DNA from 2 places in the Duganella sp. GW821-FHT07G03 genome. Region 2 is predicted to be linked to the other one. Evidence: predicted binding sites of a transcription regulator. Region 2 holds the regulator's gene; the other holds the start of a gene.

Region 1 (4,211 bases), on a different contig from region 2:
CGCGGTCAGGCATGCCCAGCCCGCCCTGCAGCAGGTAAGGCGTGTAGTGCGCCGAGTCCTTCAGGCCCTGGGCGATCCACAGGCCGAACAGGTTTTCGGTGAAGAAGTTGGTGGCGTTGAGCGGATCGACATCGGCTTGCAGCGTGCCGCCCAGCGCCTCGGCCAGCGCGCGCTTGTCGCCGATGGCGGCGATTTTTTGCAGCAGCGGCTGTAGCGGCGCCAGGCCCTTGGCCTCGATGCCGGACTCGTCCATGAAGGCGGCGTAGTAGTCGGCGATCTTCTTCGCCTCGGCGTCGGCCGGCTGCGCCGCCATCGCTTCGATCAATTTCACAATGCGCTGGTTGGTGTCCTCGACCAGCGCGTTGCCCACGCCCCAGCCGCTGCGGTCGGCCGGAATCTCGACGCTGTTGAGCCAGTCGGCGTTGACGTAATCAAAAAAATCGTCGCCCGGCAGCACGGCGCTTTTGGCGGCGGCGGTCGATGGGGCGGCGGAGGTCGGCTCGGCGCGCAACGGCGCGGCCAGCATCAGGGCGGCGCAGATGGCCAGGCTTAACTTGCTTGCGGATGGGTGCATGGGAGTCCCTTGGTCGTGGATCTGGTTGAATGTCGGGCGTGATACGCCAGCGTGCACTGTAGCGCCGCGGCGCGCGCGGCGATGCGGCTTTGCGACGAACGGTGGATTTGACGGAATAGATGGTCACAACACGGCAGAAAAGAGACGCCCGCCCAGCAAAATTGCTTCATTCATTCGGGGAATCGCTATATAGTTAGCCCATAGCAACGCGCTAATTACCCAGGAGATAAATATGAAACTTGATGCCCTGTTCCAGAATCCAACTGCGTTGCCCACCGCGCCCAAGGTCGTGGAAGAGCTGATCAGCAGTTTCGACAAAGCCAGCGTTTCGACCGAGGAGATCGCGAAGAAACTGTCGACGGATCCGGTGCTGAGCGCCAAGCTGCTGCGCCTGGCCAACTCGGCCTACTACCACGTCTCGCGCAGCATCGGCACGGTGGAAGACGCGGTGCTGATGCTCGGCTTCGTGACCGTGCGCACGCTGGTCATCAGCTCCGGCCTGGTCAGCGGCTTCAAGACCGTGCCCGGTCTCGACCTCAAGCAATTCTGGCGCTACAGCCTGCACACCGCGGTGTCGGCCAAGTGGATCGCCAAGAAGACCAAGGAAAACACCGACCTCGCCTTCACCATCGGCATGATGCACGCCATCGGCCAGCTGGTGATCCACTCGGCGATGGCCGAGCAGGCGATGGCGCTCGACAAGGTGGCCGGCCCGCTGGACTCGCGCCGCCTGGACGCCGAGCAAACCTCGTTCGGCTTCACCTTCGCCGACGTCGGCGCCGAACTGGCCAAGCGCTGGAAGTTTCCGCTGACCTTCTCGGAAACCATCCTGGCCTTCCCCGAGCCGCACCACAACGGCGAGCTGAACCGCCTGGCCGCCGTGGTCTCGCTGGCCGCCTGGCGCGCCCGTGTCGAGCAGGCCGGACTGAGCGAAGACGAAATCGCCGCCTGCTACCCGGCCGACCTGGCCGAGGAACTGGGCCTGGACGACAACGCCCTGATCGACGAAATGCCGTCGCCGGACGAGCTGAGCGCCGGGCTGGAAGAGCTGGTCAAATAAGCCAGCTTGCTCTTAACACCACGAAAAGCCCCGCACGGGGCTTTTTTTCGATCTTTTTCAAATATTTTTTCAAAACACCCTAAAGTTCCCGTTTAAGGCGACGTTAATCTGGACATGCGGTAATCCGTTATAACTAGCCAGGGTGAGAACATGACCTCCACCGAAGTCCTCTCGATGTACGAAAATATTGCCGGTTTGACCAATCAGATGGCCGCCGCCGCACGTCTGGGTGATTTCGACGGCCTGAGCCGCCTGGAAGCGCAATGCGCCAGCGAAGCCCGCGCAGTGGGCGCCGGCGCACCGGCCCTGAGCGGCGCCCCGCGCCTGCGCAAGATCGACCTGCTGAAACAAATCCTGGCCAACGACCGCGCCATCCGCGACGTCACCGAACCCTGGGCCAACAACGTGCCCGGCATGTCGCGTCAGTAAAACGCCCTGCTCCAATGAAAAAAGCGCCCGCGGGCGCTTTTTTTACGTCTGGGGCGATCAGCCCGCCAGCGCCAGCTTCAGCGACAAGGCGATGCCCTGCGCCGCCTGGGTGATCTCGTCCAGCGACGGGAAGCTCGGCGCGATGCGGATATGGCTATCCTTAGGATCATTACCGTAAGGGAAAGCCGCACCGGCCGGCGTCAGCGTGATGCCCGCCTCCTTGGCCAGCGCCACGGTGCGCTTGGCCGAACCGTCCGGCGTCACCAGATCGATGAAGTAGCCGCCCTGCGGACGCGTCCACGACACGCCCGGCACGTCGGCCAGATAGCGCTCGAACTGCGCCAGCACCGCGTCGAACTTCGGCTTCAGCAGCAGACGATGCTGTTCCATCAGCGCTTCCACGGTCGGCAGGTCCTTCAGCAGGCGCACATGGCGCAGCTGGTTGATCTTGTCCGGGCCGATGCTGCGGATGCCGGCATGCTTGGTCCACCAGGCGATATTGGCCGGCGACGCGGCCAGCGCGGCGATGCCCGAACCGGCCCAGCTCACCTTCGACGACGACGCGAACACGATCGCGCGGTCCGGGTTGCCGGCCTTGGCGCAGGCGTCCAGGATATTGGCCACTTCCAACTTTTGCTCGCCCAGATGGTGGAAGCGGTAGGCGTCGTCCCACATCAGGCGGAAGTCCGGCGCCGCCGTCTTCATCGCCGCCAGGCGCGCCACCACGGCGTCCGAAAACACCACGCCGCCCGGATTGCTGTACTTCGGCACGCACCACATGCCCTTGATGCTGGCGTCCTCGGCCACCAGTTTCTCCACCAGGTCCATGTCCGGACCGGCTACACTCATCGGGATGTTGATCATCTTGATGCCGCGCGCTTCGCAGATGGCGAAGTGGCGGTCGTAGCCCGGCACCGGGCACAGGAAGGTCACCGGCTCGCGCACCCACGGGGCGTTGCCGGGCGTGCCGTTGAGCAGGCTGTAGATGATGACGTCATGCATCAGCGACAGGCTGGCGCTGCTGTCGACCACGACCTGCGCGGCCGGCACGTCCAGCAGCTTGCCGAACAGTTCGCGCGCTTCCGGCAGGCCGATGGTGCCGCCGTAGTTGCGGCCGTCGGTGCCGTCGGCGGCCTTGTAGCCGTCCAGTGCGGCCATCAGGCCATTCGACAAATCCAATTGCTCGGGGGCAGGCTTGCCGCGGGACATGTCCAACTTCAGGCCGAGTTGTTTGAAAGCTTGATATTGCTCTACTGCGGTCATAGCGCTCTTTCAGTATGGGGAAGACGGAGGGGGTCGAATACTATACCCCAGATTGTCTGGCCTCGATAAGAGCGTGCAGTTATATACTTATTACTGCTGCATCATTGATTCCGGCGTCACTTCGTGCAGCGGCGGCGCCTCCACCGGCTGCTCGCCCTCACCGGCCGGCTTCTTCCTGCGGAAACCCTGCCAGATTTTCAGCGGCCCGCTGCCGCGTTTCTTGCGCAGGTAGAGATAGCCGCCGGCGCCCAGCAGCAAGGCCAGCACGCCGGCGCCGGCGGCGATCAGCGGCATATTGCTGGCGGCCGGTTCCGGCGGTTTTTCCTTTTTGTACTTCAGCTTGGGCAACACACGCACCTTCTTGACCGGCGCCGAGGCCTCCTCGGACGCCGCCGAGCTCGCCGCAGATGCCGGCGCGGACGCCGATGCCGATACTGATGCCGGCGCCGCTGCCGGCGCACCGCGCGCAGCGGCCGGCGTCTGCGTCTGCGTCTGCGTCTGCGTCTGCGTCGGTGTCGGTGTCGCGGCCTGAACCGACGCCGTGTGCGCCGCCGCATTGGCCGCCCCGCCCTTCGCCGCCAGCGCCCCTTGCAGCAACTTCACCTTACCCTCCAGCTCGACCAACTTGCTGGACAACTCCACACTGTGCGTATCCAGCGCCGCGCATTCTTTCGCGCTCATGCCGGACGGCGTGCAAGCGGCCGGAGCCGCCGGCCGCTTCACGCCCTTAGGCAGCGGCAACGGCGCCAAAGGCAGCAAAGCCTGCGCCACGCCCTGCGGCACGCCGTCGTCGCGCGCCGCCTCGCCGCTGGCCGACGGTTTGGCCGGCGCGGGACGTGGCGCCAAGCGCGGCGTCGAGCCCATCGCATCGGCTATGCGCTCCGG
Region 2 (4,211 bases):
CCGTTCCGGCGCCACGCCGGCGTCGATGAATAGCCGCACCACGCTGCTGGCGCGCACCGCCGACAATTCCCAGTTGGACGGGAACAGCGTGTTGCGGATCGGCTGGTTGTCGGTGTGGCCTTCGACCTGCACCTTGTGATCGTCGTTTTTCAGCAGGCCGGCGACGGCACGCAGCGCCTCGGTCGACTCATTGGTCAGGCGCGCCTCGCCCGGATCGAACAGCACCGAGGCGTTGATCTCGACGCTGACGCCGCGGCTGTTCTGCGTGACCCGCACCTTGCCCTCCTTGACCAGCGGCGCCAAGGTGGACAACAAGTCCTGCGCCAGCTTGGTCATCTGGGTTTTTTCCTTGCGCAGCAGTTCGGCGTGGCGCCGCAGGTTGGGATTGGGGATGGGCAGGTTGGGCACTTCGGTGGTGACCGGCTTGGCCGAGCCGGCGCCGCCGAAGGCGTCGCCCAGCGCCACCGACAGCACCTTGTAGCGGCCGATATTGACCACCGAAATCGCATACATCACCACGAAGAAGGCGAACAGCAGGGTGATGAAGTCGGCGTAGGAGATCAGCCAGCGCTCGTGGTTCTCCGGTTCGTCGTCGAACTTCCTGCGGGCGCGCCGGTTCTGCATGTCAGTGTTCCCGCAGCAGCGTGGCGATGCGTTCGTCGATGACGCGCGTGTGGTCGCCGGTGGCGATGTCGTAGAACACGGCGGCGGCGATTTCCTGCTGGTGCACCGCCTGCGTGACGATGGCCTTGAGCTTGTTGGCGATCGGGTAGAAGAACAGGTTGGCCAGGCCGACGCCGTAAATGGTCGACACGAAGGCCACGGCGATGCCGGAACCGAGCTTGCTGGGATCGGTGAGGTTTTCCATCACGTGGATCAGGCCCAGCACCGCGCCCAGGATGCCAATGGTGGGCGAATAGCCGGCCGCCGATTCCCAGATGCGCACCGCCTGGCGTTCTTCCGTTTCGTAGGCGGTGATTTCGGTGTCGAGGATCTGGCGCAGCTTGTCGGGATTGATGCCGTCGACGATCAGGCGCAGGCCCTTGGTGTTGAACTTGTCCTTGGAGGCGAGCATATAGCGCTCCAGCGACAGCAGGCCGTCGCGGCGCGCCGCCAGGTTCCAGGCGTTGATGTCGCGCGCCAGCAGCACGCGGGTGTCGGCCGGCGGCGCGAACACCAGGCGCAGCATGCGCAGGCCGCGCACAAAGGTCTGGAACTTGGTCTGCAACAGCACCGCGCCGAAGGTGCCGACCACGACGATCGCAAACGCCGCCGGTTGTAACAACGACGCCAGCTTGCCGCCCTCGAGCGTCTGGCCGACCACGATGCCGGCCAGCGCCAGCAGCACCCCGGCTACGCTGGCCCAGTCCAAGACCGCTCCCGAAGTGAGGCGCGCAACCGTGCCACGGCCTGCGTATGCAGCTGCGATACGCGCGATTCCGATACGCCCATGACGGCGCCGATTTCTTTCAAGTTGAGCTCCTCTTCGTAGTACAGCCCCATCAGGATCTTTTCGCGCGGCGGCAGCGCGTCGATGGCGTCGATCACGGCCTGGCGGAAGTCGCCGTCCAGCAGCGAGCGCAGCGGATCGCTCTCCTCGTCCGAGCAGTAACGGTCGAGGAAGCTGTCGTTGCCGTCGTCGTCGTGAAAATCCTCGTAGTACACCAGCTGGTGGCCGCCGCCGTCGGACAGCATGTCCTGGTAGTCGGCCAGCGACAGCTTGAGCATCTTGGCCACTTCCGACTCGCTCGGCGGATGGCCCAGGCGCTGTTGCAGCGTGCTCATCGCGGTTTCGATCTTGCGCATGTTCTGGCGCATCGAGCGCGGCAGCCAGTCGCTGCTGCGCAGTTCGTCGAGCATGGCGCCGCGGATGCGCAGCACGGCGTAGGTTTCAAACTGGGCGCCATGGGTGTCCTCGTAACGGCTGATGGCGTCGAGCAGGCCGATCATCCCGGCTTGCACCAGATCGTCGACTTCGACGCTGGGCGGCAGTTTCGCCTTCATGTGATGGGCCAAGCGCTTCACCAACGGCATATGCTCCGTCAGCAAAGAATCCTTGTCCACTTTCCCTTTGACCGTGTACATAGCCTGTTTATTATTGATTAAGCGCTAAAATTATGATGCTCCCTTAACGGAAAGATGGCGAGCCGGCCAGCGCGAAGCGCCCCGCCAGTTGACGAAACGCGACCGAAGCCCCGGCCAGCGGAAACGCATCGACCACCGCACGCCCCAAGCGTGCCGCGCGCTGCAGGTATTCATCCGCCGGCACCGATCCCATCGAAACGAGGTTCACCGCCAGGTATCGGCTTGCTGCCTGTGCCATATTATCGTATACCACCTTTGCTTCCGATTCGGAAGCCCCGGTGACCAGAATTCCAAACGGCCGCCGACCGAGCTCCTGGTTCAGGCGCTTGATCATACTGTACGCGGCCTTGATCGAGGTAGCGCTATTCGATACCTGCACCACGATTTCCGAGCTGGCCATGACCGGCACCGGGAAGGCCACGCCGTCGAACTCGCCGTCGACGATGACGATGCCGGTCTGCTTGGCCAGCACGTCGAAGGCCTTGGCCAGGCGGCGCGTCTCGTCCGGGCCGCTGCGCGCCACGCCGCGTGTCATCGACGCCACAGCGAAGCCTTGCGGCACCTGGTGGATCACCTGGTTCAGCGCGCACTCCTGGCGCGCCACGTCGAGCAGGCTGGCGCCGCCATCCACGCCGAGGCGGCTGGCCACGCCGTGGGCGCTGGCGCAGGCGTCCACCAGCAGCACGTCGTTGCCGGCCCGGGCCAGCGAGGCGCCCAGGTTGACCAGCATGGCGCCCTTGTCGTCCTGCGGCGTGGCCGACAGGAAGGTGACGATGCGGGGCTGGGCCCCCGCCAGCATGCGGCGCAGTCCCTCCGCCTGGTCGAAATCGAAATTAGCCAAGGTGCACCTCGCGCATTGCTTGCTGGGCCTGGCCGTTGCTCATCAGCAGAGGCAGTTCGGCGTCCAGGTATTGGGTGCTGACGACGTCGCGTTTCAACTTGAAAGCGCGATCGATCAGGTAGGCCGGATCGGCCAGGTGCAGGTCTTCCGGCACGCGTTGGCCGTTCGAGACGTAGAACAGATTGAGTTTTTGGCGGATCACCACGTCGAGCACATTGCCGATCGCGGCCGCTTCATCCAGCTTGGTCATGATGCAGCCGGCCAGGCCGCTGCCCTGATAGGCGCGCACCACTTCGTTCAGGGTTTCCTGGGTGGCCGTGGCGTTCAGGCACAGCAGGCGCTTGACGTCGGCACCGGCGCCTTGCAGCATCGAGACCTGTTCCGTCACCATCTGGTCGCGCTGGCTGACGCCGACCGTGTCGATCAGCACCGTGTGCTTGTTCTTCAGTTCCTTCAGGGCGATGCGCAGGTCGGCCTCGTCCTTCACCGAGTGCACCATCACGCCGAGGATCTTGCCGTAGATGCGCAGCTGCTCGTGGGCGCCGATGCGGTAGGCGTCGGTGGTGATCAGGGCCAGCTTGTCCGGGCCGTGGCGCATCACGCAGCGCGCGGCCAGCTTGGCGGTGCTGGTGGTCTTGCCGACGCCGGTCGGGCCGACCAGCGCGAACACGCCGCCCTGTTCGATCAGCGCGTCTTCGTTGGCCATGGTTTGCAGGTTGCGGGTCAGGACGTTCTTGATCCAGCGCAGGCTGTCGGCGGCGTCGCGGTTGGCCGGCAGTTTTTCGATCAGGTAGCGCGCCAGGCTGGCCGAGAAGCCGGCCGCCAGCATCTCGCGCAGCACGGCGGCTTTCTGCGGCTCGCGCGCTTGCGTGGTGCCCCAGGAGATTTCGGCCAGCTGGGTTTCCATCATGCCGCGCATGGCGCGGATTTCACTCATCATGCCCTGCATTTCGGCGGCGGCGCTCTGCTTGGCGCCGGCGACGGCGGCACTGACCATGGCGGCGATCTGATCGACGTCCAGCGCGGCCTGGGCCGGCGCCGGCGCGGCGGCTGCGGCCTTGGTGGCGCTGGCGAACGACGAAGCGGACGCCACCACGCGGCGCACCGGTTGCGCTGGCGGGGCGGCTGGCGCCTGGGTTGGGGTGCTGGATTCGAAGCGCGGCTCCATGCGCTGTTCCAGGCGCGGCTCATGACGCTGATCGGCGCGGCCTTGCGGGCCGGCGCTGCCCAGGTCGAGCGACGGCGCCGGTTCGGCCATCGGCGAGTGCGGCGCCGGCATGGCCAG

Evidence for each region. Region 2 encodes FliA, which starts transcription of late flagellar genes. Its sites were predicted from a motif close to CTAAAGTTTNNNNNNNNNNNGCCGNTA; they were not measured.
Region 1: AC07OK_RS24470 (flagellar protein FliT) is a predicted target of FliA. The motif match lies at 1,714-1,740, and genes of this name have one in related genera.

What each region holds. Positions count from the first base shown of each region.
Region 1 covers NZ_JBWKQE010000023.1:65,398-69,608, forward strand. The annotation lists gene AC07OK_RS24460 (M13 family metallopeptidase) at 1-574, opposite strand, end outside; gene AC07OK_RS24465 (HDOD domain-containing protein) at 807-1,634, shown strand; gene AC07OK_RS24470 (flagellar protein FliT) at 1,785-2,063, shown strand; gene AC07OK_RS24475 (aspartate aminotransferase type Ic) at 2,121-3,326, opposite strand; gene AC07OK_RS24480 (type IV pilus assembly protein FimV) at 3,417-4,211, opposite strand, start outside.
Region 2 covers NZ_JBWKQE010000012.1:50,935-55,145, forward strand. The annotation lists gene motD (flagellar motor protein MotD) at 1-624, opposite strand, end outside; gene AC07OK_RS16695 (flagellar motor protein) at 626-1,372, opposite strand; gene AC07OK_RS16700 (RNA polymerase sigma factor FliA) at 1,354-2,085, opposite strand; gene AC07OK_RS16705 (MinD/ParA family ATP-binding protein) at 2,129-2,926, opposite strand; gene flhF (flagellar biosynthesis GTPase FlhF) at 2,919-4,211, opposite strand, start outside.